2 regions of the Mesorhizobium sp. ArgA1 genome follow, and region 1 is predicted to be linked to the other one. Evidence: predicted binding sites of a transcription regulator. Region 1 holds the regulator's gene; the other holds the start of a gene.
The links. The regulator PhoB, encoded in region 1, activates phosphate uptake and scavenging genes when phosphate is short. The targets are predictions, from matches to a motif close to TGTCATNNANCTGTCAT.

Region 1 (15,423 bases):
TGCGCCAGGCGGGCATGCCCTTCGTCTTTGCCTCCGGCTATTCGGATGCCGACGAGATCAAGGCGTCTTTCCCCGGCGTCCGGCTGGTGACCAAGCCATATTCGGGCGACGATCTCGTCGAGGCGCTGGCGGTGGCCTGCGGCCGCGCGCCAGTCTGAAGTGCCTTCAATCGATACTTAGAGAAATTCCAGGAAAAGTGTGTGCAGTTTTCCCCTGGGGATTGGGTAAAAAAACAAAGAGATCGAGCCCGTGCCCACAAACGGGGTCCACTGTCAGGCGGCGTTTGAGCCCGTGACCTGGGACGAGATGGCATCCGGCCCGTATTCGTCTTCGCCGGAGATTTTCAGGATCTCCTGCAACCGCGTGCGGGCCCGGCTGACCCGGCTCTTGATCGTTCCGACCGCGCAGCCGCAGATCTCGGCGGCCTCCTCGTAGGAAAAGCCGGAAGCGCCGATCAGGATGATGGCTTCGCGCTGGTCCTCGGGCAATTGCTCGAGCGCACCGCGAAAATCCTTGAGGTCGAGCTGGCCATGCTGTGCCGGATGAACGGCGAGCCTGGCAGTCATGATGCCGTCGCTGTCCTGCACCTCGCGGCCGCGCTTGCGCATCTGCGAATAGAACTCATTGCGCAGGATGGTGAACAGCCATGCCTTGAGATTGGTGCCGGGCTGGAAGCTCTCATGCTTGTCCCAGGCCTTGACCAGCGTCTCCTGCACCAGATCGTCGGCCTTGTCGGCATTCTGCGTCAGCGACACGGCAAAGGCCCTCAGGCTCGGGATCGAGCCGAGCAAATCGGTCTTGAACCCCTGTGAGACAGCTGCCATGCCTCAGTCCTTCTTCTGTGCGGGTTCGGCCTGTTCCAGTTGGCTGAGCAACTGGGCGAAGCGATCCGGCACATTGTCGGAGACCAGCTCGTCATAATATTGTTTGAGTTTGCGACCGATTTCCGAATTCGCCCCAAGCGGGTCACCGGAATTGGCCCGGCGCCTGTCAGCGGCGCCAGCCGGTGTTGCTTTGTCCATATCCTTCATTTCGCCCCTTAAAATCCAGCGCCCCAAGCCGCCCTATTACACAACGCAAAGCGGCCCCCTCGTCTGGTTGCCCATCGCCCCACAAACGTGGTCCATGGAGATTCGTTCCACAATCCTCGGAACTTTTTTGCAAAATCCGCGTTTGTTTGCCGGGGCTTGCAATCAGCTTGACCTTGAATCTATGCAATCACGTCATCTGAGGGAGACGTCTACTATGAGCCTTTCCGCAACCATTGCTCCGCACCTGCCGTTCCTGCGCCGCTTTTCGCGCGCCGTTTCGGGATCGCAGGAAAGTGGTGATGCGCTGGTCGCCGCGATGCTCGAAGCCATCATCGCCGATGTCGACATCTTCCCCGAAGCGTCGAACGACCGCATCGCAATCTACAAGGTTTTCGCCAAGCTGTTCACCTCCATTGCCATCCGCGTTCCGCAGGAAGAGGCGCAATCGGCATGGGAGCAGCGCGCGGCCGCCAATCTCAACGCCATTGCGCCACGGCCACGCCAAGCCTTCCTGCTGGTCGCGGTCGAAGGCTTCAGCGAGGACGAAGCGGCTGAAATTCTCGATGTCGACGCTGGGGAATTCTCCGAACTGCTTGCCCAGGCGAGCAACGAGATTTCCCGCCAGGTGGCGACCGACGTGCTCATCATCGAAGACGAGCCACTGATCGCCATGGACATCGAAGAAATGGTCGAGAGCCTCGGCCACCGTGTCGTCGGCACCGCCCGCACCCATGCCGAGGCGGTGGCGATGTTTGGCAAGACAAGGCCTAAGATGGTGCTGGCCGACATCCAGCTTGCCGACGGCAGTTCGGGCATCGATGCGGTCAACGAGATCCTGTCGTCAACCTCGGTGCCCGTGATCTTCATCACCGCCTTCCCCGAGCGCCTGTTGACCGGCGAGCGGCCCGAACCCGCTTTCCTCGTCACCAAGCCGTTCAACCCGGACATGGTCAAGGCGCTGATCAGCCAGGCGCTGTTCTTCGACCGGCAGGCCAAGGCCGCCGCCTGATATAGTGTCCAACGTTTCGTTCGCCGCCGCATCCCGCGGCGTTGCCAAGCACTGGCGATCGTCCACCCGGCGATCGCCAGTTGTCGTTTGCCATGCCGCTTGCATGCCGCTTGCATGGTCGGGCTCGCGTGCCTGAATCAATTCGCGTCGGGGGCCCTTCCAAAGGCTGTCTTTTTCGGCAAAGGGTGGAACAAACACCAACCACCTACGTTCTTATCCCAGCATCGGAAGGAGACAGATCATGCTTTACTGGGCGCTCGTATTTCTGGTCGTGGCGATCATCGCCGGCGCGCTTGGTTTCGGCGGCATCGCCGGCACCTCCGCCGGCATCGCGCAAATCCTGTTCTTCATCTTTCTCGCCTTCCTCGTCATCTCGCTTCTGGCCGGCCTGTTCAGAAGGGCGTCGTAAGACCCGTAGCGAGCCAACACTGGAAGCCGCACCCCTCAAACGGTTTCCAGCCACCGCCGGGCGGTGTCCTTTAACGGGACGCCGTCCGGCGGACCTGTTTTAGGGGCTTATTTCAGGAACTGATTTCAGAGTGAGCCGTTCAGCTTGGGCGGTTGGACAGGTGACTGATGCGTTCCAAAAGCGGCGAGACAGGCGAAAGCGGGCGGAGTGACGAAGTCATCGCCCTCCATCCCGCTGAAAGCGGCATGCAACTCGGTCGCGCCTTACTCCACGCGCTGCACAATGCCGGCATTTCCGTTCTCTACCAGGACCGCGAGATGAAGACCGTATGGGCGCGCAACATGCGTGAGCCATGGACTTCCGACACCGCGGACACCAACGGCATACTGCCGCCGGCGCAGGCCGAGGACATCGATGCCGCCAGACGCCATGTCATCGCGTCCGGCAGTCCCGAACGTCTCGAGCTCAGCGTTCCCACTGCCGAAGGCCTCCGCTGGTTCCAGGTGTGGATCGATGCCGATCACGGCGATGGCGGCGATGCTCAGGGCGTTGTCACGACAATGGTGGAGACAACCGAGCAGAAACGCCGCGAACAGACACTGACGACGCTGTTGCGCGAGGTCAGCCACCGCTCGAAAAACCTGTTGGCCATCATCCAGAGCATTGCCACCCAGACTGGCCGCTATTCCGAGACATCGGACGATTTCCTGACGCGCTTTCGTGGCCGGCTGCAGTCACTGGCCTCCTCTCAGGATCTGGTGACGTCGTCGAACTGGCGGGGTGCTGCACTACGCGAGCTTGTCCGTGGCCAGGTCGTGCGCTACGGCGCCGATCCCGCACAGAGCCTGCGCTTCAATGGCGTCAATCCATATCTCAATCCCAACGCCGCGCTTCATATCGGCCTGGCCATGCACGAGCTCGCCGTCAATTCATTCAGTTACGGCGCCCTCGCGCGGCGGGATGGCTTTGTCGAGGTAACCGCAAATCTGTCCAGCATTACTGAGGCTGCTGACAAGCCGGCTTTGTCGCTGACCTGGGTCGAGGCCATTGTCGCCAATGATAACAGGCGCACTGAGAAACGCTTCGGTAGCGTTGCCCTCGAACGTGTCGTGCCGGCATCGCTGAACGGCACGGCGACATTGGAGATCACCGGCGACCGTCTCGAGTACCGGCTTGTCGTACCGCACGGCAATTTCGAAACCGAGTGAGCGGCCGGACTTGCCCTGAAGCAATTCCAGGAAAGTGGGCGGTTTTTCCGGGAAAAGCGCGCAGCGCTCTCCTTGGGAATTGCGTCGAACCAGAGAACCAAAGCGCTGGATTCCTTAACCGGCTGTTCACCATAAAGTCCGATGCTGTGGTACCCAGAGATTGCTGGATCTTGACCGATTCAACCGACGTTTCGGCCGTAGCCTGCACGCACCTATGGGAGGATTGATCTTGACCGTTGCCGATATAAACAGGCTGGAGCAGGCCGCCCGCGTCTCGATGAGCGGCTTTCAGGATCCTGATGCCCCCACATCGCCTTTGCCGCACGCCTGGCATCCCTTGCTTCGCTTCGCCGCTGTCGCGTTCGTCGTCGCCATCGTGCTGATCGTGGCGTCGCAACTGGGCTGAGCCGGGGTCGCTCGGGTTCACGCTGCTCCCCAATCAGGCTGAGCTGAGATGCTTGTCTGGCTCCTGGCCAGCCAATATCAACGTCCCCACCTTTCATCACAGGAACTTTGACGGCTGTCGACCGTTCTTGTGGCGAGAGGATCTCTAGTCGTGGAACACATCGCCGCTTTGCTTTTGGTAATTGGCTGTTCGAACAGCATGACCGAATGCCGCGAACTGCCGGTGCCGGTCAGCGTGTTCGAGACCGCAGAGGCGTGCACTGCCGAGCGGCCTTTCGCCATGGGTGACGTGCAGGGTCAGGCCCAGCATGTCGTTGCCAAATGTCTTGCCGTCGATCCCGCCTTGGAGGACGACTACGACCAGATCGTCTGGAACGTGCGCCCGGATGGTTCGCTCGACGCATCCTTACAGATTTCAAACGTCGTGGTTGCGTCGAATGGGACGCGCCCCGAAAAAGACTATCTTCACCAACAATAAGTTCGAGCGGGCAAAAGCCGGTATTTCATGCTAAATGGCGGCTGGAGCTTACTAAAGTGAGGACGAAAGTGAGGAGAGACTCAATGCGGAAATTGATTATTGCCATGGTTGCAGTGGTCGCCGTCAGCGGCTGCAGCACGACCGAGCAGGACGTTGGTGTCGGAACGTTGGTTGGCGCCGGCGTCGGCGGCCTGGTTGGCGGCGGCAAGGGTGCGCTCATCGGCGCAGCCGTTGGTGCTGGTTCCGGTCTGCTGGTGCGCAACCTGCGCAATGGCTATTGCCAGTATCGCGACAATCGCGGCCGGCTCTACACCGCTCGCTGCTGATCCGCTTCAAAAGCGCCAAACAATCGAGACGGAGACCGGTCAGCCGGTCTCCGTTTGTTTGCCTGTATCAGGCGGCGGAATCCTGATTTCCACCGTAAGCCCGTCGGCGCGAAAATTCCGGCTGATCGTGCCGCGTAATTCGCGCGTGACATTGAGATCGATCAGCTTGGTGCCGAAGCCGGTCTTGGCCGGCGCTTCGAGTTGCTTCTGCCCGGCCTCGCGCCAATTCAGGACCAGCATTCTGTCGGGCCCACGCCCCTGGAACGACCAGTCGACCTTCAGCGCGCCAACCGAATTGCCGGCCTCGCCATATTTCAGCGCATTCGTCGCCAGTTCATGGAAGGTAAGGCCAAGCGCCTGCGTCGTCGTCTCGTCGAGCAGCACCTGAGGCCCTGACAATATTCCGTCGGGAAGCTCCTTGCCGAACACCTGGCCAAGCTCGATGCGCAAGAGGTCGCCAAGGTCGGCTTTCTGCCAGCGCGAGCGCGTCAGCATGTCCTGGGAAGCCGCCATTGCCTGCAGGCGGGCCGAGAACGAGGACGAGAACTCCTTTACGTCGGTGGCATGCGCTGCCGTCTGGCGCGCGATCGCCAGCACCCGCGTGATAGAATTCTTGATCCGATGCTTCATCTCCTGCAGCATCAGATCCTTTTCGAGCAGGCTCTTTTCCGTCGTCTCGTGCAACAGCGACTTGGCGTCATAGGCGCGCTCCTGGTAGCGGGCCACCAGTGCGATGGCGCCGGCCAGGAGCAGCCCGAACAGGCCGAGCATCACCGGAATGGCGCGCGAAGACGGCTGCGAGAAAGCGCTGGTCGGCCGAAACAGCACCGTCCACGGCCGGCCGGCGACGATGATCTTGCGCGTCACCAACAGCCTGTCGCCAAAGCTCGCAACCGGCGGCGTTTCCGACTGGAACAGAAGATTGCCGGCGTCGACCTTGCCGTCATAGACCTCGGTGTTGACCGGCAGCAGCGGTGTGCGGCTGAGCGCCGTCTGGAACAAGTCGCGAGCGCGGAAAGCGGCGTAGAGAAAGCCTGATGTCGACGACCTGGACGCGTTGATGCCATCCGGCGCGGTTTCGACATTGAGCCTGACGAAGACCAGGAAGCCGGTAAAGGTCTGCGCCGCGCCGGTGCCCTGGCCGAGTTGAACCAGACCGCTTGCATGCTGTGCGTCATCGGCCATCGCCTTTTCGATCGCTTCGCGCCGCACCGGTTCGGTGAACATGTCGTAGCCGATGGTCGACTCGTTGGCAGGATCGAGCGGCTCGAACAGCACGACGGGCGTGCGCCAGGACTGCGCCGTGTCTGGATAGACAGTGTGGGGCACGCCGCGGTCGCGCAACATGTCGCGCTCGACCGCCGCTTCATCGCCGGCTTTGGCCAGCCTGAGATAACCGATGCCGCGCATGCCGGCGAAATTGGTGTCGAGGTCGAGCGCGCCGAAGAAGGCCTTGAACTCACTTCGCGAAATCTCGCCATTGCGAGCGTCAAACAGGGCCTGGGTCGAGCGCAGCAGCGAAAGATGCAGGTCGATGCGGCTTTCGATACGGTTGAGCGCATCGTCGGCCGTCGCCTCGAATTTGATCCGCGCCGCCTCCTGGGTGGCGAAGTAGGCGAAGCCCGCCATCGTCAGGCTGATAAGCGCGACGGCAATGAAGGCGACGATCGGGAAAAACTTCTTCAAAGGATGCTGCGGCCCATGTATCTGGAACCTTTATGGCATGTCACCGCGCCAACACAATGGCGAGGCCAAACCATCGTGACAGCTGGCACATCATGGTCCAGATATTAGCCGGCTTATCGATCGCGCATCGCAGAACAGCCGAAGATGGCGCATGTCTCAGGCGGCGATCTTCAGCGCGCCCGGCCCGGGAATGGCGCCAGGCGGGCATTTGCCGAGGATGATCATGCCGAGCACCTCGTCCTGGGTGACATCGGTGGTGCGCGCGGTGCCTACGACCTGGCCGTTCTTCATCACGCAGACGCGGTCGGCAAGCTCGAACACGTCATGGATGTCGTGGCTGATCAGGAAGATGCCGATGCCGTCGGATTTGAGCTGCTTGACCAGCTCGCCGACCTGCGCCGTTTCCTGCGGCCCAAGTGCCGCCGTCGGTTCATCCATGATCAGGATGCGGGCGTTGAACAGGATGGCGCGCGCGATCGCCACCGACTGGCGCTGGCCGCCCGACAGCTTGACCACCGGCTCCTTGAAGCGCTGGAAACGCGGGTTGAGCCGGCCCATCACCTTGCGCGCCTCGGCTTCCATGGCGACATCGTCGAGCGTGCCCCAGCCGGTCATCAGCTCACGGCCGAGGAAGAGGTTGGCGGCGGCGTCGACATTGTCGGCCAGCGCCAGCGTCTGGTAGATGGTCTCGATACCGTATTTCTTGGCGTCGCGCGGGTTGGAGATCGAAGCCTCCTGGCCGTTGACGAAGATCTGCCCGGCATCGCGCTTGTAGGCGCCCGACAGGATCTTGATCAGCGTCGATTTGCCGGCGCCGTTGTGGCCGAGCAGCGCCACGACCTCGCCCGGGAAAAGATCGATGGATGCATCGTCGACGGCGCGGATGCCGCCGAAGGCGATCGAGATGTTGCGCATGTCGATCAGCGCTGTGCCGGTGTTTGCGGAGGCAGTCTTTTCCATGATCGTTCTCCTCCTAAACGCGCTTGCGGTAGACGGTGTCGAGAAACACCGCGACCACCAGCACTGCGCCGACGACGATACTCTGCAGCGGCGAGTCGACGCCGAGAAGCACCATGCCGGACTGCAGCGACTGCATCAAAAGCGCGCCCAGCATGGCGCCGATCACGGTTCCCGAACCGCCGGCCAGCGACGTGCCGCCGATGACGGCGGCGGCGATGACCAGCAACTCGTCCAGCGTGCCCAGTGCGTTGGTCGCGGAATTCAGCCTGGCCGACGAGATGGCAGCGGCGATCGTAGCCAGCACGCCCATGATCATGAACACCTTCATGGTGACCCAGCGTGTGTTGATGCCGGCGAGGTTGGCGGCTTCCGGGTTGCCGCCAATGGCAAAGACATAGCGGCCGAAACGCGTGCGTTTGGTGATGAAGGTCATGACGATGCCCACCATCACAGCCATCAGCACCGGAATGGCGATGCCATGGGCGATGAACAGCCCGCCTTCGGGAATGGCGATGTTGTTGGCCTCCGCATACCGCTTCACGATACCGACCGGCCATGGATAGGAATTGGCAACCCACACCGCGCCCAGGATGGCTGCGCAGGTCACAGTGCCTATCAGCGTCTCGGCCCAGATCGGTCGCAGCGGAAAGCGGAAACGCTTGCGCTGTCGGCGCCCGTTGAACAGCGCGAACACCACGGCAAGGCAGGCGACGATGCCGACGACCCAGCTCCAGGTCGCGCCGATCGATCCGGCGGGACCGCCACCCATCAGCTGGAAGGTGGCATCGAGCGGGGCCACGGTCTGGCCGCTGGTCACCCACCAGGCCGCACCGCGCCAGACCAGCAGGCCGCCGAGCGTGACGATGAAGGCCGGCACTTCGAGATAGGCGATGATAAAACCCTGGAAGGCGCCGATGAGAAGGCCGAGCGCCAGGCCGATCGCCAGCGCCAGCACCCAGATCCAGGGATTGCCAAGCTCAAGCCCGACAAAACGCACCAGGAAATGCACCTGCGCGAAGCCCATGACCATGCCGATCACCCCTTCGGCCGATCCAACCGACAGATCGATGTTGCGCATGACGATGACCAGCACCATGCCGGAGGCCATGATGGCGACCGCTGATGTCTGGACCGACAGGTTCCACAGATTTCGCGGTGTCAGAAAAAGACCGCCCGACAGGATGTGCAGGCCGACCCAGATGACCACCAGCGCGCCGACCATGCCGAGCATGCGGGTGTCGATCTCCGTCGCCTTCAGGAAGCGCGCGACCGCGCCGAGTTCCGACGCGCGCGCGGTGTCGGCCTGCGAAGTCGAGGTCGTGTCGGTCATGATGTCCTCCCAGCGGCTTGCCGTCTGACGCGGATGCCGGACCACAGCCTAGAAGTTAGCCGCCCGCGGCGGAAACACAAATTGCCTTGAAAAAACGCCGCGGCCTGTCAGCCGCGGCGTTACTCTACTTGAAGTCGGCAGATCAGTTGCAGGCAGCGACGCTGCCGGCGGCGACACCCGCGCAGACTTCGTCCTTCTTGATCCAGCCGGCGTCGATGACGACGTTGAGGTTGTCCTTGGTGATGGCAACCGGGGTCAGGAACAGCGACTTGACGGTGTTGCCGCCAGGCGTGGTGAAGTCCTTGGCTCCGGCAATGTCGCCGGTCTTCTTGCCGTCGGCGAGCTGCGAGGCGATCTCGGCGGCGTTCTTGCCGAGTTCGCGCGCATCCTTCCACACCGACACGGTCTGCGTGCCGAGCGCGATGCGGTTCAGCGCGGCATGGTCGCCGTCCTGGCCCGAGACCGGGACGGTTCCGGCCAGGCCCTGCGCCGTCAGCGCGGCGACGACGCCGCCGGCGGTACCGTCATTGGCCGCGACCACGGCATCGACCTTGTTGTCGTTGGCGGTCAGGAACTGTTCCATGTTCTTCTGGGCGTTGGCCGGCAGCCAGCCATCCGTGTAGGCCTCGCCGACATTCTTGACCTTGCCGGAATCGATGGCTTCCTTGAGCACTTCCATCGAGCCCGAGAACAGGAAATCGGCATTCGGGTCGGAACCCGACCCCTTGATGAAGACGTAGTTGCCTTCAGGCTTCGCCTTGAACACTTCGCGGGCCTGCATGCGGCCGACTTCCTTGTTGTCGAAGGTCAGGTAGAAGACGTCCTTGTTCTCGATCAGGCGATCATAGCCGACGACCGGGATGCCTTCATCCAGCGCCTTCTGCACCGCCGGGCCGATGGCCGAGGCGTCCTGCGCCAGGATGATCAGCGAGTTGGCGCCCTGCGAGATCAGGCTTTCGACGTCGGTCAACTGCTTGCCGGGATTGGACTGCGCGTCGGCGGAAATGTACTTGTCGCCGGCCGCCTCGATCGCCGCCTTCATCGCCGCTTCGTCGGTCTTCCAGCGCTCTTCCTGGAAGTTCGACCACGACACGCCGATGACCTTGTCCTTCGCCTGCGCGACCGACACCAGCGTCAGCGACATGGCGACACCCGCCAGCATGGCGGCTGCAAATCTGTTCATGATAATCCTCCCTGCGCCGCGCGCGGCGCGACAAAACTGGCCCGAAGGCCGGCACACAGAGGCTCTATTTTTTCGAGCCTCGAAAAAATACTGGTCCAACGGCGAGACCCTGTCAACATCGATTCTGATGGAATCTGATGGCCTCAGTGAATTTTTTCGGGACTCGCAATAAACAATGACAGCGCGGCCTGCTTCTGCCAATATTTGCTGGTGTCACCGACCGCCCTCACTATCATGAGGCGGGAGGAGGACCGGGAGGAAACAAAAAAGATGTCGGTTGGAATCCGCCACGACGATCTGCGCCGTCGCAACCGTGCGATGGTGATTTCGGCCGTGCGCCGGGCCGGCCAGCCGTCGCGCACCGAGATCGCGGCGACCACTGGCCTCAGCCATTCGACCATATCGGCAATCTCGTCCGACCTGATTGCGGAAGGCATCCTGGCCGAGAGCAAGCCAGGCGAGACCGGCGCGCTGAAACGCGGCCGGCCGCAAGTCGGCCTGGGCCTCAATCCGGAAGCGGCGGCGGTGATGACCGTGGTGCTGTCGCTTAATTTCCTTTCCGTCACTGTCATCGACTATGCCGGCCAGGTGGTCGCCGAGGAGCAGCGCCGGCTGGATACGTTGACCATGCCGCGCGACGAGCTGATCGGCGAATGCACGGCAATCGTGCGGCGGCGGCTCGAGGACCCCGACCTCGATGTCCAGAGCATCGCCCGCATCGCCATGGGCATCCAGGGCATCACCGATTCGCAGGCGCGCGCCATGCTGTGGTCGCCGATCACGCCGCTGACAGACATTGCATTCGCCGACATACTGGAAGCGGAATTCGGCATACAGGCCACCATGGAAAATGATTGCAACATGATGGCGGTGGCGCTGCAATGGCGCCAGCCTGAGCGCTATCGCGATGATTTCATCGCCATCCTGCTCTCGCACGGCATCGGCATGGGGCTGGTGCTGAAGGGCGAGCTGTTCACCGGCACCCATTCGTCGGGCGGCGAGTTCGGCCACATGATCCATCGGCCCGGCGGCGCGCTGTGCCGCTGCGGGCGGCGCGGCTGCGTCGAGGCTTATGCCGGCAACTACGCCATCTGGCGCAGCGCCAAAATGATGAGCGAGGATGCCGAACCGGTCGATGTCGGCGACGCCGACATGCGGGCGTTGGCTGCACGTGCCCGCGAGACCGATGGCCCCGAGCGCGAAGCCTACCGCAAGGCCGGCGAGGCGCTCGGCTTCGGCCTCGGCAGCCTGTTCGCGCTGATCGATCCGGCACCGGTCGCGATGGTCGGCGTCAGCGCCGCCGCCTTCGACCTGATCGAGCCGGCGCTGCGCGGGGCGATCGCCCAGACCGCCGGCGGCCAGCACTCGAAATCGATCTCTTTCGACACCGAGCCGAACGAATTGCCGCTGATCCGCGAAGGCTGCGCCATGCGCGCGCTGACCTTTGTCGACCAGGAGATTTTCGCGCCGGGCGTGCAGGCGCGAGCGGGCGCTGGAAAGAGCGTTGCCTGATCAGTCTTCCCTGATCGCATACCCCGCGCCACGGATGGTGCGGATCACATCCGGCATGCGGCCATTGTTGACAGCTTTGCGCAGGCGCCCGACATGCACGTCGACCGTGCGCTCGTCGATATAGATCGTCTCGCCCCAGACATTGTCGAGCAACTGGCTGCGCGAGAACACCCGGCCGGGGTGGCGCATCATGAATTCGAGCAGCCGGAACTCGGTCGGCCCCAGCCGTATCTCGCTCTTCTTGCGGTAGACGCGGTGCGACTCGCGGTCGAGCACGATGTCGCCGACCTTGAGCACGCTGGACAGAACTTCGGGCTTGGCGCGGCGCAGCAGCGCCTTCACCCGCGCCATGAACTCCGGCGTCGAGAACGGCTTGACCAGATAGTCGTCGGCGCCGGTGGACAGGCCGCGCACGCGGTCGCTCTCTTCGCCGCGCGCGGTCAGCATGATGATCGGCAGCCGCTCGGTCTCTGGCCGCATCCTGAGCCGGCGGCAGAGCTCGATGCCCGACACCGCCGGCACCATCCAGTCGAGCACCAAGAGATCCGGCACGTTTTCCTGCAGCCGGATTTCGGCCTCGTCGCCGCGTGTCACCACCTCGACCTGGTAGCCTTCGGATTCGAGGTTGTAGCGGAGCAGCACGCCCAGCGGCTCCTCATCCTCCACGACCATGATGCGTGGCGCAATCATCAGCAGTTCACCTTTATCAGGGCGATGTGGCCATCGCCGTTTCGTCCTGCTTCGGGCGATTGGCGGGCAATTGCTGGCCGGTCAGCACATAATACGCATTTTCGGCAATGTTGGTGACATGATCGCCGATGCGCTCCAGGTTCTTGGCGCAGAACAGGAGATGCGTGCAGGCCGTGATGTTGCGTGGGTCTTCCATCATGTAGGTCAAAAGCTCGCGGAACACCGAGGTGTATTTGACGTCGATGCGCTCGTCGTCATTCCTGAGCTTCGCCAGCGCTGCCGCGTCTGCCGCAGCATATTCCTCGACAACCCCCTGCACCTGGATCAGCACCAGCTGCGCCATCGCATCGATGGAATGCGACAGGTCGCGCGGCGTGACGCTCAAGCCGACGGTGCCGACACGCTTGGCGATGTTCTTGGCGAGATCGCCGATGCGTTCGAGGTCTCCGGCCATGCGGATCGAGCCGACCACGGCGCGCAGATCGTTGGCCATCGGCTGGCGTTTGGCGATCAGCGTGATGGCGCGGTCGTCGAGTTCGCGCTGGCGCGCGTCCATGATGGCGTCGTCGGAAACGACGCGCTGCGCCAGCGCATTGTCCGAAGTGAGCAGCGCCTTGGTCGAGCCGCTCACCATCGAGCCGGCCAGATCGCCCATGTCGCGGATCAGCTTGCTGATCTGCCCCAGTTCTTCATCGAAGGATGCGACGGTATGTTCACCCATGATCCTGGTCCTCGTGCCTGAAAATTCAACCGCTGGACGGCTCAGCCGAAGCGGCCGGTAATGTAGTCCTGGGTGCGCTTGTCGTCGGGGTTGGTGAACATCTTGTCGGTGGCGCCCTCCTCGACCAGGTAGCCGAGATGGAACATCGCCGTGCGCTGCGACACGCGCGCCGCCTGCTGCATCGAGTGCGTGACGATGACGATCGTGTAGTTCTGGCGCAGTTCGTCGATCAACTCCTCGACGCGGGCGGTGGCGATCGGGTCGAGCGCCGAGCAGGGCTCGTCCATCAGGATCACTTCCGGCGACACGGCGATGGCGCGCGCGATGCACAGACGCTGCTGCTGACCGCCGGACAGGCCGGTGCCGGGCTCCTGCAGGCGGTCCTTGACCTCGTTCCAGATCGCCGCCTTCTTCAGGCTGGATTCGACGATCTGGTCCATGTCGGACTTGCGCTTGGCCAGCCCATGGATGCGCGGACCGTAGGCGACGTTTTCGTAGATCGACTTCGGGAACGGATTGGGCTTCTGGAACACCATGCCGACACGGGCGCGCAGTTCGACGACGTCGATGCTCTTGTCGTAGATGTCGTCTTCGTCCAGCGTGATCTTGCCGGTCACCCGCGCCGAATCGATGGTGTCGTTCATGCGGTTGAGGCAGCGCAGGAAGGTCGACTTGCCGCAGCCGGACGGGCCGATCAGCGCCGTCACCTGGTTCTGTCGGACGTCGAGGTTGACGTCGAACAGCGCCTGCTTCTCGCCGTAGAACACGCCGACCTTGTCGCCGCGCATCTTGATGACTTCGTTCGACTTGGCGTTCATTTTGTCGCCCACTGCGTTTTCAAGGGACTGTTCGGTCATGATGTTCATACCAAATTGCCTTTTTTCTACCAGCGCCGCTCGAACCGGCGCCGAAGCACGATCGCGGTGATGTTCATGGCCATGAGGAAGACGAGCAGGATGATGATGGCGCCGGACATGCGCTCGACAAAGGCGCGTTCGGCCTCGTTTGCCCACATGTAGATCTGCACCGGCAGCGCGGTCGCCGGATCGAAAGGCGTCTTCGGATAGTCGGCGACGAAGGCGACCATGCCGATCAGAAGCAGCGGCGCTGTTTCGCCGAGCGCACGCGCCAGGCCGATGATGGTGCCGGTCAGGATGCCGGGGGCGGCAAGCGGCAGTATGTGCTGGAACACCATCTGCATCTTCGAGGCGCCAAGGCCAAGCGCTGCCGAGCGGATCGACGGCGGCACCGCTGCAAGGGCGGCGCGCGTCGCGATGATGATGGTCGGCAGCGTCATCAGGGTGAGCACCAGGCCGCCGACGAAGGCGGCCGAGCGCGGCATGCCGAGGAAGTTGATGAACACCGCGAGGCCAAGCAGGCCGAAGACGATCGATGGCACCGCCGCCAGATTGTTGATGTTGACTTCGATCAGGTCGGTAAAGCGGTTCTTCTTGGCAAATTCCTCGAGATAGATCGATGCGGCGACGCCGATCGGCAGCGCCAGGAGAAGCACGATCACCATCATGTAGAACGAGCCGATGATGGCCACGCCCATGCCCGACGTCTCAGGCCGGCTGGAGGCGCCATAGGTGAAAAGGCCGGTGTTGAAATGTTCGGCCATCGCGCCGTCGGTCTTGAGCTTGTTCATCCACTCGATCTGCTGGTCGGAGACCTTGCGGCGCGCCTCCTCGACGCCGAGATCGATCTGGCCCTTGAAGGCCGAGTCGAGATTGGCCGCCGCCAGTATATTGACGTCGCGCGTCGTGCCGATCACTGACGGATCGGCCATGACGATGTCGCGCAGCTGGACGCGGGCGCCTTCCGACAGGAAGCCCTTGAGCTTCAGCATCATCGGCTTGTTGGCCGGATCGATGCCGAGCTTGGCGACCAGCGCGCTGTCGGCAAGCTTGGGATAGTTCGCCTTGATCAGCACGCTCGGATCGGTGGCGCGCTTGTTCGACGGGTCAATGACCTTCTCGTCAAAAGTGATCGGCAGCGTCACCGTCGTCTGCCAGAAGGCCGTGTAGCCTTTCGAGACGATGGTGATCAGCATGATGGCCAGGAAGGCCAGGCCGACCGAGATCGCAATCATACCGTAGATGCGGAACCGGCGTTCGGCGGCATAGCGCGCCTTCAGCCCGATGTCGCGGCGCGGACGCGCAACCGCACCCGCCATCGTGTCCAGGGGAATGTCGGTCATTCGTACTGCTCCCGGTACTTGCGCACGATGTAGAGGGCGACGATGTTCATCACCAGCGTCAACGCGAACAGCGTCAGGCCGAGCGCGAAGGCGACCAGCGTCTGCGGCGAGTTGAACTCGAGGTCGCCGGTCAGCTGGTTGACGATCTTGACGGTGATGGTCGTCATCGCCTCGAATGGATTGGCGGTGAGATTGGCGGCAACGCCGGCCGCCAGCACGACAATCATCGTCTCGCCGATGGCGCGCGACGCCGTCAACAGGATGGCGCCGACGAT
Region 2 (15,423 bases), on a different contig from region 1:
CGCCGAAGAGATCAAGGTCGACGCCAAGAAGATGCACATCTCGGCTACCGATGTCGCCATCGACATCATCGGCATGCACAAATGGTATGGCGAGTTCCATGTGCTGAAGGACATCAACCTGAAGGTGATGCGTGGCGAGCGCATCGTCATCTGCGGTCCTTCTGGCTCCGGCAAGTCGACCATGATCCGCTGCATCAACCGGCTGGAGGAACACCAGAAGGGAAAGATCATCGTCGACGGCAAGGAACTGACCAACGATCTCAAAAAGATCGACGAGGTGCGCCGCGAGGTCGGCATGGTGTTCCAGCACTTCAACCTGTTCCCGCACCTGACCATCCTGGAGAACTGCACGCTGGCGCCGATCTGGGTGCGCAAGACGCCGAAGAAGCAGGCCGAGGAAATCGCCATGCATTTCCTCAAGCGCGTGAAAATCCCGGAGCAGGCCAACAAATATCCGGGCCAGCTGTCGGGCGGCCAGCAGCAGCGCGTGGCGATCGCGCGTTCGCTGTGCATGAACCCGCGCATCATGCTGTTCGACGAGCCGACCTCGGCGCTTGATCCCGAAATGATCAAGGAAGTGCTGGAGACGATGGTGGGCCTTGCCGAGGAAGGCATGACCATGCTGTGCGTCACCCACGAGATGGGCTTTGCCCGCAAGGTCGCCAACCGGGTGATCTTCATGGATCAGGGCCAGATCGTCGAACAGAACACGCCGGCCGAGTTCTTCGACCATCCGCGCCATGAGCGCACGAAGCTCTTCTTGTCACAGATCCTGCACTGAGCATTTTCATCCAAACCAGAAGAGCCCGGCCGCAATGCGGCCGGGCTTTTTTGCTATCTGGCGCCGGACGATGACGTCGGGACACCGCAAAGCCGCCACCGCATGAGAAAAGCCCTGCGTTTCCTGGCCATGCTGGTTGTCGCGGTCGTGCTCGCCGCAACACTCGGCACTTTGGTGCCGCGCCCGCTCTGGCCGGCGGCGGCTGCGGGTGAGGGCACGCGCCACATTCTGGTGCTGAAGAACCCGATCCACACCGACATCGCCATTCCCGTCGATGATGCCGTGCGCCAGCGTTTTCGTTTTCTGGTCGATGCCGGCATCCCGGCGGACGCTCCCGAGGTGCGCTACATCGTCTTTGGCTGGGGTGGCCGCGCCTTCTATCTGGAGACGCCGAGCTGGTCTGAGCTGAAAGCAGTGCCAGTGCTCAAAGCGCTGACCCTGGATGCCTCGGTCATGCATGTAGATATCGCGGGCGCCATCGCCGAACCGCACCCAGATGTCACCGGCTTCGACATTGATGAGAAGCGTTTTGCGGCACTGCTCGATTACATCGACGCGAGTTTCCAGCAAGGGCCGAACGGTCCGGTCGTCATCGAGAATGCAGCCTATTCCAGCTTCGATCGCTTCTACGAGGCGAACGGCCATTTCAACGCACTGGTCGGCTGCAACACCTGGACAGCGGCGGGCCTGCGCACCGCCGGCCTGCGCACCGGCTGGTGGAACCCGCTACCGGCCTCGCTCGGCCTGTCGATGCGGTTGTATAACTAGCTGAAAACGATAGACATCCCGGCGACGTCTAGCGCCGGATGATTTTCTGCGGCTCCCAGCCGTAGAGCCAGTCGAGATCGGCCGCGAGCTTTTCGGGCGAGCGCATGGACAGGAACAGGTTGCGGGCGGCAGCCACCGGGCCCCAGGCATGCCAGGCCAGGCGGTTGACGGCGCCGCGACGTGCGGCTTTGGCGACCCGCGGCCGCCGCAGGTTTTCCCAGATCTGAAGACTCCTCGCCGGATCGGCAGGGAAATCGGCGATGACGTCAGCCAGCGTCACGGCATCTTCGATCGCCATGGCCGCACCTTGTGCCGCGAACGGCGTCATCGCATGCGCGGCGTCGCCGATCAGGGCGATGCCTTGCGGGCTCGTCCACCGCGTTTGTTCGACGGTATGGATCGGAAACGCCGTCCAGGGGCCGGCCAGCGCCACAAGCTTCGCCAGGCCCGGCGCTGTGCCGCGCGTGGCGCCGTCGAGAACAGCTGGGTCGGCACGGCCCGACCAGCCTTCGGCAATACGCTCGCCCTTGGTGAAGGCTGCGAGATTGAAGGCGCGACCTTCGCTGACGGGATAGGCGACCATGTGGAAGCCGGGATGCAAGAACGTGGTGACGCAGTCGGTGGCGGCGATGGTGGCAAAGGCTTCTCCGGCGGCACCCTCGGCCGCAACTGTTGCTCGCCAAGCGAGTTCGCCCGAGAAACGGCTTTTGCCGAAAGCCGGTTCCTTACTCGTAAGCTGCGCCCTAACCGATGACCAGACGCCATCGGCGCCGACCAGCAGCCGGCCGCGCGCCTCGATCGCGCGGCCATCCGCCTCGGCGGTCACCGCAACATCTTGCGCGTTGACGGCGATACCTGTGACCCGCGCGCCGGTGACGAGCTCAATCCCAGGCTGTTCTGCGACTTGCGCCAGCAGTGCCGCCTGCAGATCGGCGCGGTGGGCGACAAGATACGGCGCCTGCCAGCGCGCTTCGGCCGCTTGCCCAAGTGGCACCCGCGCCAGTTCGCGCAGCGTCGCCGCGTCCTTCAGCACCACCGCTTCCGGCCGCAACGCCGTCGGCAGCAGCCGGTCGAGCACGCCGAGTTTTCGAAGAATGCCTGTTGCGTTGGGCGAAAGCTGGATGCCGGCGCCGGCCGCTTCGAGCCGCGACGCCTGTTCCAACAGTTTTATCGGATAACCGCGTCCGGCGAAGGCGAGGGCTGCCGTCAACCCGGCGACGCCGGCCCCGGCGATTATGACCTGCCGGGACCTGACGTCTTCCATCGCGCTTTGCCGCGGAAGATCAGGCGGCCTGGTCGATATAGAGGCAGCCGGGCGGCTCGGTTTCCGTCGCCTTCAGCTTCGCCGAATGGCGGTAGAGCGTCGAGCAATAGGGGCAGACCTTTTCATTGTCGTCGCCCATGTCGAGAAACACGTGTGGATGATCGAAGGGTGGGTTGGCACCGGTGCACATGAATTCCCTGACACCGATGTCGATCGCCGGATGGCCGGCATCGTTCTGGAAATGGGGAATGGAACCGCCTGCCATCATCGTCTCCTTAACGCAGTCTCGTCTGCATCTGGATCATAACAGCTCTGTTTGCAAGATCGATGAAATGAAACTGTCGCAAAAGGCTGGCAGAGGATAAGTTGAGCCGGTTAAGCGCATGACCCCGGAAGCCGAGCGATTCCGCGACGGATCACGCGTCACAAATTGATGTTAGAGCGTCCGTGGCCATCTCGGCATATGCGGTGCTCCCAAAGGAACGGTTGCAGGCAGGAAACCATGAATGAACTGAAGCCGGTGCAGAGCGAATTCATCAATGTCGAGGTGGCGAGCCCGGAGGGCGGCAACCCCGACCGTTTCGTCAATCGCGAATTCTCCTGGCTGCAGTTCAACCGGCGCGTTCTCGAGGAATCGCAGAACGAGCACCACCCGCTGCTCGAGCGTGTCCGTTTCCTGTCGATCTCGGCCGCCAATCTCGATGAATTCTTCATGGTCCGCGTCGCTGGTCTTGCCGGCCAGGTGCGCGAAGGCATTGCGCTGAAGAGCCCCGACGGGCGCACGCCCGAGCAGCAACTCGAACAGCTTTTGCGCGAGGTCGAGCGGCTGCAGGAGGACCAGCAGAACAGCCTGTCGGCGCTGATGCTGCTGCTCAACAAGGAAGGTATTGAGAGCATCACCCGCGATGCACTGACCAAGGATGAGAAGGTCTGGCTGGAGGACCATTTCCAGGACCAGGTATTCCCGGTGCTGACCCCGCTGTCGATCGACCCGGCGCATCCCTTCCCGTTCATTCCCAATCTCGGCTTCTCGATGGCATTGCAATTGCGTCACCGCAAGAATGGCGAGGAGATGAGCGCGCTTCTGCGCCTGCCGGTGGCGCTGAAGCGCTTCATCCGCCTGCCCGACCGCAAGCAGCACGTTCGCTTCATTCCGCTCGAGGAGGCGGTCGGCCTCTATATCGGCAAGCTGTTCCCCGGCTATGAGGTCAAGGGCTCCGGCACCTTCCGCATCATCCGGGACAGCGATATCGAGGTCGAGGAGGAGTCCGAGGACCTTGTGCGCCTGTTCGAGACGGCGCTGAAGCGCCGCCGCCGCGGTTCGGTCATCCGCATCGAATTCGACAAGCTGATGCCCGGCGAGTTGCGCGATTTCGTTGCCGGCGAGCTTGGCGTCTCTTCGAGCCGCATCAGCGTTTTGACCGGCCCGCTGGCGCTCAGCCAGATTTCCGAGATCGTCGCCGTGCCGCGCGACGACCTCAAGTTCAGGCCCTACAATCCGCGCTTTCCCGAGCGCATCCGCGAGCATGGCGGCGATTGTTTCGCGGCCATCCGCGAGAAGGACATCGTCGTCCACCACCCCTACGAATCCTTCGACGTGGTGGTGCAGTTCCTGCGCCAGGCGATGGCCGATCCGGAAGTGGTGGCGATCAAGCAGACGCTCTACCGCACCTCCAACGACAGCCCGATCGTGCGCGCGCTGGTCGATGCCGCCGAGGCCGGCAAGTCGGTGACCGCCCTGGTTGAGCTCAAGGCGCGCTTCGACGAGGAAGCCAACATCCGCTGGGCGCGCGATCTCGAGCGCGCCGGCGTTCAGGTCGTGTTTGGCTTCCTCGAACTGAAGACGCACGCGAAAATGTCGCTGGTGGTGCGGCGGGAAGACGGCAAGCTGCGCAACTATGTGCATCTGGGCACCGGCAACTATCATCCGGTCACCGCGCGCATCTACACCGACCTGTCCTTCTTCACCACCGATCCGACGATTGCCCGCGACGTCGCCCAGTTGTTCAACTTCATCACCGGTTATGCCGAGCCGACCGACGAGATGCGGATCGCGATCTCGCCGTTTACGCTGCGCAGCCGCATCCTGAAGCACATTGCCGATGAGATCGCCTATGCCCTGGCTGGCCGGCCGGCGCGCATCTGGATGAAGATGAATGCGCTCGTCGATCCCAACATCATCGACGCGCTCTATGACGCCAGCCGCGCCGGCGTCGAGGTCGACCTCGTCGTGCGCGGCATCTGCTGCCTGCGGCCGCAGGTGCCGGGCCTGTCGGAAAACATCAGGGTCAAGTCGATCGTCGGCCGTTTCCTCGAACACAGTCGCATCTACTGCTTCGGCAACGGCCATGGCCTGCCCTCAGACGAGGCGATCGTCTACATCTCCTCGGCCGACCTGATGCCGCGCAATCTCGACCGCCGCGTCGAGACCATGGTGCCGATCACCAATCCAACTGTGCATGAACAGATACTTGGCCAGATCATGCTGGGCAACATCATGGACAACCAGCAAAGTTTCGACGTATTGGCTGACGGAACCTCCCGGCGCGTGGTGCTGGAGGAGGGTGAGGAACCGTTCAACGCGCAGGAATATTTCATGACCAATCCTAGCCTGTCCGGACGGGGCGATGCGCTGAAGTCGCATGCGCCCAAGCGCATCGCGCAGTTCAAGCGCCGCAAGAAAAACGCTGCAGCGTCCGGCTGATGATTGCAACTTCCCAGGGCCGGCTTCAGGATCGCCGACCGCTGTCCGTCATCGACATCGGCTCGAACTCGATCCGCCTTGTCATCTATGAAGGCCTGGCGCGTTCGCCGACCACGCTGTTCAACGAAAAGATGCTGGCCGGCCTCGGCCGCGGCATCGTTTCGACCGGCAAGCTCGATCCCGAGGCGGTAACGCGCTCGATGGAGGAGTTTCGGCGGTTCCGCGCCCTTTCGGATCAAGTCGGCGCCGAGCATATATATGTGCTGGCCACCGCCGCCGCTCGCGAGGCGGTCAACGGCCCCGACTTCATTCACCGCGCCGAAGACGTGCTCAAGACCGAGATCCGGGTGCTGAGCGGCCGCCAGGAAGCCCACTATTCGGCGCTCGGCGTCATTTCCGGCTTCCACCCGGCCAACGGCATTGCCGGCGACCTTGGCGGCGGCAGCCTCGAACTGATCGACGTCAACGGTGAGGCGATCGGCGACGGCATCACGCTGCCGCTCGGCGGCCTGCGCCTGCAGGACATGGCGAAGAACTCGCTTGCCCAGGCGGCAAAGATCACGCGCGAGGAACTGGCGCGGGCGAAGCTCTTGAAGGGCGGGCAGGGCAGGGCCTTCTATGCGGTCGGCGGCACCTGGCGAAATCTCGCCCGGCTGCACATGGAAATGAGCAACTATCCGCTCGGTGTCATGCACCACTACGAAATCAGCGCCGACAGTGCGGCGAACTTCCTCAAGCAGGTCGCGAAAGCCGAGATCGAGAAGGTCAGGGGGATCGAGGGCGTCTCCAAGAACCGCCGCTCGTTGCTGCCCTATGGCGCCATCGTGCTCCAGGAAATCATGGCGGCGATGCAACCGTCGAAGATCATCGTCTCGGCGCTCGGCGTGCGCGAGGGCTTTCTCTATTCGCTGCTGGGTGCGGCCGAGCAGAAGGCCGATCCGCTGATCTCGGCTTCGGAAGAGTTGGCCCAGCTGCGCTCGCGCTCGGTCACCCATGCCCATGAGCTTGTCGAATGGACGGGCAAGGCCTTTGCCGCTTTCGGCATCGACGAGACCGAGGACGAGGCGCGTTATCGCCATGCCGCCTGCCTGCTTGCCGATATCGGCTGGCGCGCGCACCCGGAATATCGCGGCAAGCAGTCGCTCAACATCATCGCCCACGCCTCCTTCATCGGCGTAGACCATCCCGGTCGCGCCTTCCTGGCGCTGGTCGGCCTGTTCCGCCACGAGGGTGTGTTCAACGAGGCAGCCCCGGAAATTCGCGGACTGGCGACGCCGCGCTATCTGGAGCGGGCCCGCACCCTGGCGGCGATGCTGCGCGTCGTCTACCTGCTGACCGCCGCAATGCCTGGCGTCATGCCGCGGTTGAAATGGGAAAACCGCGGTAACGGCGCGCTGGCGCTGGTGCTGCCGGCAGCACTTTCCGACCTTTACGGCGAGCGCCCGGCCGGACGCCTGGCGCAACTGGCGCGGATCACCAACCGCCGGCTGGTGCTGGCGGTCGAGGGTGGACCCAGCGTGTCGGTGAAGTAATCTTCAGGCGCGGCCAGCAGCAATTCGCCCGTCGATCGACCAGGCGCCGGCGCCAGCCATGGCCAACGCCAGAAAGCCGCCGGCAATGGCTATATCCTTCATCAGCATCTGCTGGTGCATGAAGGCGAGCATTGGATCGTCGCCGCCCTGGCCGTAATGGCCGATTGAACCCGCGACGATGCAGAAAGCGGCAAGCAGCAGCGCGACCAGCGGTGTCTGAAAGCCGACCAGGATCAAGAGGCCGGCGATCAGTTCGAACAAGCCCGTGCCCCAGGCGGCCAGCGCCGGCAGTGGCAGGCCGAGGCCTGAGAAGTAGCCGGTCGTGCCGGCAATGTCGGCAAGCGCATGGTAGCCGGAAGGAACGAACAGGGCGGCGAGCAGCAGCCTGGAAAGCAGAAGCAATACGTCGCGGGGCATGCCGTACCTCCGATGCCGAAGGGCAGGGCCGGGTGGCTCTGTCCCTCCTCCGTACGTCCCGATCCTAGCAGAAATGCAGGTAATTCGGGATGCGTGGTAGACAGATAACGAAAAAGCGGCGCGGAAAATTCCGCGCCGCCTTCTTGTTCCAGCTATTTCGAGACGGTTCAGCCGCGCTTGGCGTCGATCGAATAGGCGCCGGCGCCCGAGGAGGCCAGCACGAGGAAACCGCCGGTAATGGCGAGGTTCTTGAGGAAGTTGATCATCTGCATCTGATCGGCCCAGTTCATATGGGCAACTAGACCGGTGGCTACGGTGAAGATGGCCAGCACCCAGGCGACGATCCGCGTCTGGAAGCCGACGAGGATGGCGAGACCGCCGACGAGTTCGATCAGGCCGACGACAATGGCCGTCACGGTCGGCAGCGGCAGGCCGAGGCTGCCGAAGTAACCAGCGGTGCCGGCGATCGCGGTGAGCTTGCCGAAACCGGAAAGCAGGAAGATGGCGGCGAGCAGGACGCGGCCGAGCAGGATGGTGGTGGAGCTGTTGGACGCGGTGCCGGCGCCTGCGGTGGAAGAGCTGATGGTCATGGCGGTACTCCAGATAGGGTTGAATGACCCATCAAGTAGAGTAAGCCGACTGTTCACCAAAGCCGTCTATCGGGCGACACATTGTTCACAGTGCGCACATTTTGGTGATCGGGCTGCGGACGCGAAATTCATGTCGGGCAATGGCGAAGTGGGAGCAAATTCTCCCGCCACCAAATCTCTGGCATCTGGCGACGCAGCTCCTCAAGGGGAAGCGCTACGCACTTCCCCGGAATCGCTTATCCTGGATGGGTCATGTCCTCCGGCCGCACCAGCCGGTCGTAATCGGCCTCGCTGACCAGCCCGGTCGCCAGCGCTTCCTCGCGCAAGGTGGTGCCTTTCTTGTGCGCGGTCTTCGCGATCTTGGCGGCATTGTCGTAGCCGATGGTCGGCGCCAGCGCCGTTACCAGCATAAGTGAGCGGTCGAGTGCCGCCTTGATGTTGTCCTCCCGCGCCTCGATGCCGACGACGCAATTGTCGGTGAAGGAGATCGAGGCGTCAGCGAGCAGCTGCACCGACTGTAGGAAATTGTAGGCCATCAGCGGGTTGTAGACGTTGAGCTCGAAATGGCCCTGGCTGCCGGCGAAGGTCAGCGAGGCGTTGTTGCCGAAGACCTGCACGCAGACCTGCGTCATCGCCTCGCATTGGGTCGGATTGACCTTGCCCGGCATGATCGAGGAGCCCGGCTCGTTTTCCGGCAGCGACAGTTCGCCGAGGCCCGAGCGCGGGCCGGATCCGAGGAAGCGGATGTCGTTGGCGATCTTGAAGAGTGCTGCGGCGGCCGCGTTGATCGCGCCATGCGAGAACACCATGGAATCGTGGGCTGCAAGTGCTTCGAACTTGTTCGGCGCGGTCACGAAGGCGATGCCGGTGATGGCGGCGATGCGGTCGGCCACCTTTTCGGCAAAGCCGACCGGCGCATTGAGACCGGTGCCGACTGCGGTGCCGCCCTGCGCCAACTCCTGCAAGCCGGGCAGGGTCATCTCGATGCGCTTGATCGAGGATGCCACCTGCGCGGCGTAGCCCGAAAATTCCTGACCCAGCGTGAGGGGAGTCGCGTCCTGCGTGTGGGTGCGGCCGATCTTGATGATATGGTTGAAGGCGCGGGCCTTGGCGTCGAGCGCCTTGTGCAAGTGATGCAGCGCCGGGATCAAATCGTGCACGATACGCTCGGCGCAGGCGATATGCATGGCCGTCGGATAGGTGTCGTTCGACGACTGGCTCATATTGACGTGGTCGTTGGGGTGCACCGGCTTCTTCGAGCCCATGACGCCGCCGAGCAGTTCGATCGCCCGGTTGGAGATCACCTCATTGGCGTTCATGTTGGACTGCGTGCCCGAGCCGGTCTGCCAGACCACCAGCGGGAAATGGTCGTTGAGCTTGCCGTCGATGACCTCTTGCGCGGCCTCGATGATGGCTTTGCCGACCGAGGGATCGAGCCGCTTCAGCTCCATATTGGCTTCCGAAGCCGCCCGCTTGACGATGCCCAGCGCGCGCACGATCGAGGCCGGTTGCTTTTCCCAGCCAATCTTGAAATTGCCGAGGGAACGTTGCGCCTGCGCGCCCCAATAACGGTCGGCGGCAACCTCGATGGGGCCGAACGTGTCGGTTTCGGTTCTGGTCTTGGCAGCGGTCACGGGTCTCTCCGACGATCGAATTCGGCAACGGCGTATCGCGTTGCACAATGGCCTTCAAGCGGAGATTGCGGCAGTTAGGGATGCAAATCGGTTAGATGGCCGCAGGCATGGCACCACGAATGTCGCAAACATTGCTCGATCTTCAGACGGACGTCGGATTGGGGCTTTGGTCAAGCGTCGCGGGTTGAGGAGAGCCGAACATCAGCCGGCCGTATAGCCGCCGTCTACGGCAAAAATGCCACCGCTGGTCCAGGCCGCCTCGTCGCTGGCGAGGTAGACCGCGATGCCGGCAAGGTCATTGGTCTGGCCGATACGGCCGAGCGGATAGCTGCGCTGGACATAGGTCTTGAGCTCCGCCTGCGCCGCCGCCGACAGGTTTTCGATCGACTTGCGCCGCATGGCGGTGTCGACCGTGCCGGGCGCGATCGCATTGACCCTGATGCCGTGCGGTCCGAGCTCGAAGGCCAACGATTTGGTCAGCGAATTCAGCGCGCCCTTGGACAGGGAATACAGGCTCGACGGCCGGTTCGGGATCATCTTGTTGGCGAAGTAGGACGAGATGTTGATGACCGATGTGCTCGCCCCGAAATGCGGCAGCAGCCGCTGGGTAAGGAAGAACGCCGCCGTTACATTGAGCGCGAAGGATTGCTGGAACTGGTCTTCGGTGACGGTCTCGAACGACACGAGATAGGCGACGCCGGCATTGTTGACGAGGATGTCGAGCGGCCGTTCGGATTGCTGCACATGCGCGACGACGGCATCAATACCAGCGCTGGTGGCGAGGTCGGCCGACAGCGTTTCGATCGTGGCGCCACCGATGGCCGTCGCGGCAAGCGCGTTTCGCGCCGCCTCCAGCCTGCCGGTATCGCGACCGACGATCAAGACATCGGCGCCTTCGCGCGCAAACGCCTCCGAGATCGCCAGACCAATCCCGTCCGAACCGCCGGTGACCAGCGCCCGCTTGCCAGAAAGTCTCATCGAAGGCCAAGTCTCATCGAAGGCCAAGTCTCATGGAAGGCCAAGTCTCATCGAACGATCCCGCTGGTCACGCCGCCAGCTCCGGCACAGCACCGCATGCCGGCCGCCGCAGTCAAGCCATCAGCCTATCACACAGTATGAACTTCGGCTGGCTGCGTGCCGATCATTACCGCAGCAGCGATTGCGACGTCGGCGAGAGGCGCAAGGTTTCGGTCCGCCTAGTCATATCGACCGCTTGGCGAAACGCTTGCCATCGTGGCGAAGCCGCAAGCGCTGCTTCCTGGCGGGCATGCGCTTCGATACTGTCGAAACCTCTGACGGCGATGAAGACATTTTCGCCCAGGCGCACGGGCAGGCGGGGAAAGCTGTTTTCGGTGTGTTCGGTGATGAAGGCGCCGAGCAATCTTCCGCCGGCGGTGGTAAGGATCGGAACGACATCCGTTTCGAAGCTGCCGGCGAATTCGGCCTCGGCGCCAGGCCGCAGATGATGAATCTGGATGACAACGATGCCGCTCAAGCGATTGTCCGCGCTTGGCTTTCCATGCTCCAGCCGACCGCGTTGCAAGCCCGACAGGTCGAGCCCGGCGCCTGGCCATGCCGGCTTCAAGAGCAGCACATCGTCGGAATCGATCATCGTCGCATTGGCGGCATCGCGGTGCGCCGCCCACACCGGCCCGTCATAGAAGGCGATGAGCGCCTCCTTCCGCGCGGCCATGTCGTCGAAACCGCGCAGCCAGACGAACATGTCGGGCCGGTCGAGGTCGCGAAACTGGCCGATGATGGTCATCCCGGCATCTTCCTGGCCTTCGATGAACCGACGGTCGAAAATGTCGATCAGCGTCTCGCGCCGGCCGGGTTTCAGCGTGTATTGCCGCAACTCGACGACCGCTGAGGCGCGCAGACTGGCTGTTGCAGGCACATTCAGGGGCACGGTCATGGTGTCGTCTCCAAAACAGGATGATCATCCGGTTTATAAAACAGACCGGTTGTCCTGTTTTGTCAATCTGCTATCGTTCGCAAATGTCAGCAGAGATTGCTCAGGTCCCAAAAGGGCCACCGCGAAAACGCACCAACGATCCCGAAGGCCTGCGCAACAAGGTGCTCGATGTCGCCGAAGCGTCGTTCCAGGCGCGCGGCTATCACGCCTCCCCCCTTGGCGAACTGATGGCTACCGCCGGTGTCACCGGCGGCGCGCTGCATCACCATTTCCCGACCAAGAAGGCGCTCGCCTTGGCGGTGATCGAGGAGCGGGTGGCTGCCGCCCTCGACGAGACCTGGATCACGCCCGTACGAGCGGCGGGCTCGGCGCGCCAAGGCGTGCGAGCGGTGTTCGAAGGTGTGGCGGCTGAGCTGGAGCAGCAAGGTTTCGTGCGCGGCTGCCCGCTCAACAATCTTGCGCATGAATTGTCGCTCGCCGATCCGGATTTCCGCCTCGCTTTGGCCGGTATCTTTGCAGCGTGGCGTCGGGCGATCGCCGACAAGGTGCGCGCCGACCAGCAGGCGGGAAGAGAGCGGGACACTGATCCCGAGCGCTTTGCGGCACTCGCCATCGCTGCCTATTCCGGCGCCATGTCGATGGCCAAGACGTCGCAGGATGCGAGCGTGTTGCGCGATTGCCTGGCCGAGCTTGAGGCCAGCCCAACGCCGCCATTCCCCGGCGGACCGAAGCGACGTCGCAGGATCCTCCTGCGGCCGGGAAAACCTTGAGGCGGAAGGCCGCTTCCTAGTTGGCAAGCGGCTTGATCGTCTCGTAACCATTCACCGATTCAGCGCTGGTGCCTTCATCGTAGCGCCGGGCGAGAGCCGCTTTCAGGTCTGGCGCATAGAGCGCGGTGAATGTGTCCAGCGTCTCGCCGGCTCCGTTCTTGAACGTCTCCTTGACGGCCAGTACGTTGTATTTGCAGCCGCCGACGCTGAACGTCTCCTTGCCCTTGACGATCAGGCTCAGCGTCTTGGTGCTCTTCGGCTGCTTGTTCGGCGACAGCTCGACGAATTCAATCGTGCTCTTTGCCCCCGTCTTCAGCGGAAACAGTTTTCGCAGATCGGAAAACGGGATCGTCGCTACCCGTCCGGTATCGCTGTCGCGAAACACTTCGACCAGGCCGGCGAAGAGGAACTGGGTCTGCGGCGATTGCGATTGGTAGGTGTTAGCGACGGAGATCATGCCGCCGGCCACCGGCCGAAACTCGCTGCGGATGCCGGGCATTTCGAGCACGAAGCCGGCCTTGGCCGATCTTGCGTCGATGCAATCGGCGGCATGCACCACACCCGCCGGCAGCAAGCCAGCCAGCACCATGCCTATCGAAGCAACTTTCATGACATCCTCCTCCGCCCGCGCACTGAGCACCGGAGCGGAAAAACTGCCAGAGCTACAATGCTATGTCGACCTGCTACGCGGGGCAACTGGACGGCAGGGCGCCGGCTGTGCTGAAACTCAGACCATGAATCGCATCTCGACCCGGCGCAATTTCCTCGCACAGGCAGCCGGCCTTGCCATGGCTGGCCTGTTGCCGCGCGCCGCTATCGGCCAGACCGGAAAGCGCATCCAGCCGATCGACGCCACCTTCCTGTTCATCGCCGATGTCCATGCCTGTCGCATGGCGAGCGGCCTGAGCCCCAATTGCCTGCAGGAAGGCAAGACCGACGCCGCGCTGTTGCGCAATGTCGCGGCTCTCAATGGCTTGGCCGACCGGCAATGGCCGACCGAGATCGACGGCGTTGCCACAGGCTTGCGTTCGGCCGGCAGCCGCATCGGTGCACCGCTCGGCCTCGTCGTCGGCGGCGACATCACCGACGATGGCGGCGGCCAGATCACCGAGCCAAGCGAAGGCACGCAGCTTTTGCAGTTCAGCCAGCGCTACAGCCAGGGCGTCGGCCCGGATCGCGTGCACATGCCGGTCTATGTCGGGCTCGGCAATCACGATCTGGACCAGAATGGCTCGCCACCGCATGTCGACTGGTACCGGCGTGAATTGCGCGATTATGTCGAGGTCAACCACCGCCCCGGCGTGTTCTTCAAGCCGCCGGTGCCGGCCACCGAATACGATGTCGACACCGACTGTTATTCCTGGGACTGGGGTGGCCTGCATCTCATCCAGACGCATCGCTTTGCCGGCGACACCGGCCATGGCGCGGTGAGCAGCCTGCCGTGGCTGAAGCAGGATCTGGCGACCTACGCCGCCGACGGCCGTCCGGTCATCCTGTTCCAGCACTATGGCTGGGACACATTTTCGGTCGAACGCTGGGATCCCGCCAAGCGCACGTTTGACGATGACGGCTCAGGCGCGCCGCATTGGTGGAGCGAGGCCGACCGGCAGGCGCTGCTGGCGGCGCTGAGGGGCTACAATGTCATCGCCATCTTCCATGGCCACCAGCATGAAGTGCCGATGATCTACAACAGCGATGGTCTCGACCTGTTCAAGCCGAAGGCCGCCTATATGGGTGGCTTCGCGCTGGCGAGGGTAACCGGCGAGGCCATGGACGTGGTGCTGGGCGAGGCCACCGGTGACCATGGCGAGGTCAACTTCACCAACGCCTTCAGCAAGAAGCTGACCTTCTGACGACTCTCAAGAAAAAGGCGGCCTTGAGCCGCCTTCTTCGTTGCCTGCATGGGCTCGGATCAGAGTGCCTTCCTGACCTTTTCCTTCACGTCGCCATAGGCTTTCTGCACCTTGCCGGCGATCTTGTCGGCCGTGCCTTCGGCCTCGGTTTGCCTGTTGCCGGTCGCCCTGCCGGCAGCCTGCTTGACCGAGCCTTTGAGCTGTTTGGCCACGCCAGCGACCTGATCCTTGTTCACCATCTTGGCATCTCCTGGGATTTCATTTGCAGGAGGCAAACGGGCAGGCGTGGCTTAGGTTCCCCGTGCGGCCGGTCATCGTCGCATTGGTCGCTTATATGGTCGCCGAAACACTTTGCCGCCGTCTCATCGTGTGGCTAGTGTGACGAAAATTTTGGGGAGACCGTCTTGGCCGAATTTACGCTCATCATCGCCAATAAGTGCTTTTCGTCGTGGTCGCTCAGGCCATGGGTGGCGATGAAGCATCTGGAGATCCCGTTCGAGGAAAGTTTTGTGCGCCTGCGCACGCCCGAGACCTTTGCCAATCTGGCGAAAGTGTCGCCAACCGGCCTCGTGCCGATCCTGAATCACAATGGCAGGATCGTCTGGGAAACCCTTGCCATTCTTGAATATCTGGCCGACCTGTTTCCGCAGAAAAAGCTCTGGCCCGAGGATATCGGCGCCCGTGCCTTGGCCCGCTCGGTGGCGACCGAGATGCATTCCGGCTTTCGTGAGGTGCGCTATGGCTGGCCGATGAATTTGCGCCGGCCAAAGGGGCATAAGCCGCTCGACGCCGAAGGCGAGCTCCAGCGGGCGCGGATCGAAACGATCTGGCGCCAGTGCCGGGAACAATACGGCAAGGGCGGTCCGTTCCTGTTCGGTCATTTCACCGCGGCAGATGCCATGTACGCGCCGGTCGTCACCCGGTTCGACACCTATGGCGGCGAACTGGCGCCGGATACACGCGCCTATGTCGACGCGGTGCTGGCAACGCCCGCAATGCGGCATTGGTATGCGGAAGCGGCGAAGGAGACGTGGCCGGAACCCGGCCCGGACGAATAGGTCGACGGACGGTCGACTGACGACACCCCTTGGGGAGGGACCGATGGCCAGCAATGACGGATCGAGTAAAACCAAGGCGCCATCAATCTTCCATTGCCGGCTGATCCCGCCTCGGCCGGACTTCGCCTTCACCATGA

Region 2: the regulator PhoB is predicted to act here: its motif matches at 3,142-3,158, upstream of ACWGTI_RS20655 (RNA degradosome polyphosphate kinase).

What each region holds. Positions count from the first base shown of each region.
Region 1 covers NZ_JBSKBQ010000001.1:1,306,240-1,321,662, forward strand. Annotated here, with positions in the region: gene ACWGTI_RS06375 (response regulator) at 1-158, shown strand, start outside; gene ACWGTI_RS06380 (sigma-70 family RNA polymerase sigma factor) at 273-824, opposite strand; gene ACWGTI_RS06385 (NepR family anti-sigma factor) at 828-1,031, opposite strand; gene ACWGTI_RS06390 (response regulator) at 1,246-2,040, shown strand; gene ACWGTI_RS06395 (DUF1328 domain-containing protein) at 2,282-2,449, shown strand; gene ACWGTI_RS06400 (sensor histidine kinase) at 2,617-3,657, shown strand; gene ACWGTI_RS06405 (hypothetical protein) at 3,887-4,063, shown strand; gene ACWGTI_RS06410 (hypothetical protein) at 4,214-4,540, shown strand; gene ACWGTI_RS06415 (YMGG-like glycine zipper-containing protein) at 4,624-4,866, shown strand; gene ACWGTI_RS06420 (CHASE domain-containing protein) at 4,906-6,552, opposite strand; gene ACWGTI_RS06425 (ATP-binding cassette domain-containing protein) at 6,709-7,512, opposite strand; gene ACWGTI_RS06430 (sugar ABC transporter permease) at 7,526-8,842, opposite strand; gene xylF (D-xylose ABC transporter substrate-binding protein) at 8,985-10,025, opposite strand; gene ACWGTI_RS06440 (ROK family protein) at 10,296-11,537, shown strand; gene phoB (phosphate regulon transcriptional regulator PhoB) at 11,538-12,227, opposite strand; gene phoU (phosphate signaling complex protein PhoU) at 12,244-12,948, opposite strand; gene pstB (phosphate ABC transporter ATP-binding protein PstB) at 12,990-13,814, opposite strand; gene pstA (phosphate ABC transporter permease PstA) at 13,832-15,148, opposite strand; gene pstC (phosphate ABC transporter permease subunit PstC) at 15,145-15,423, opposite strand, start outside.
Region 2 covers NZ_JBSKBQ010000009.1:213,323-228,745, forward strand. Annotated here, with positions in the region: gene ACWGTI_RS20635 (amino acid ABC transporter ATP-binding protein) at 1-781, shown strand, start outside; gene ACWGTI_RS20640 (TIGR02117 family protein) at 884-1,549, shown strand; gene ACWGTI_RS20645 (FAD-dependent monooxygenase) at 1,578-2,813, opposite strand; gene ACWGTI_RS20650 (zinc-finger domain-containing protein) at 2,833-3,078, opposite strand; gene ACWGTI_RS20655 (RNA degradosome polyphosphate kinase) at 3,316-5,517, shown strand; gene ppx (exopolyphosphatase) at 5,517-7,049, shown strand; gene ACWGTI_RS20665 (DoxX family protein) at 7,053-7,466, opposite strand; gene ACWGTI_RS20670 (DoxX family protein) at 7,634-8,056, opposite strand; gene fumC (class II fumarate hydratase) at 8,293-9,690, opposite strand; gene ACWGTI_RS20680 (SDR family NAD(P)-dependent oxidoreductase) at 9,892-10,668, opposite strand; gene ACWGTI_RS20685 (NIPSNAP family protein) at 10,835-11,605, opposite strand; gene ACWGTI_RS20690 (TetR/AcrR family transcriptional regulator) at 11,689-12,375, shown strand; gene ACWGTI_RS20695 (hypothetical protein) at 12,392-12,985, opposite strand; gene ACWGTI_RS20700 (metallophosphoesterase) at 13,110-14,228, shown strand; gene ACWGTI_RS20705 (CsbD family protein) at 14,288-14,467, opposite strand; gene ACWGTI_RS20710 (glutathione S-transferase family protein) at 14,633-15,286, shown strand; gene ACWGTI_RS20715 (YciI family protein) at 15,330-15,423, shown strand, end outside.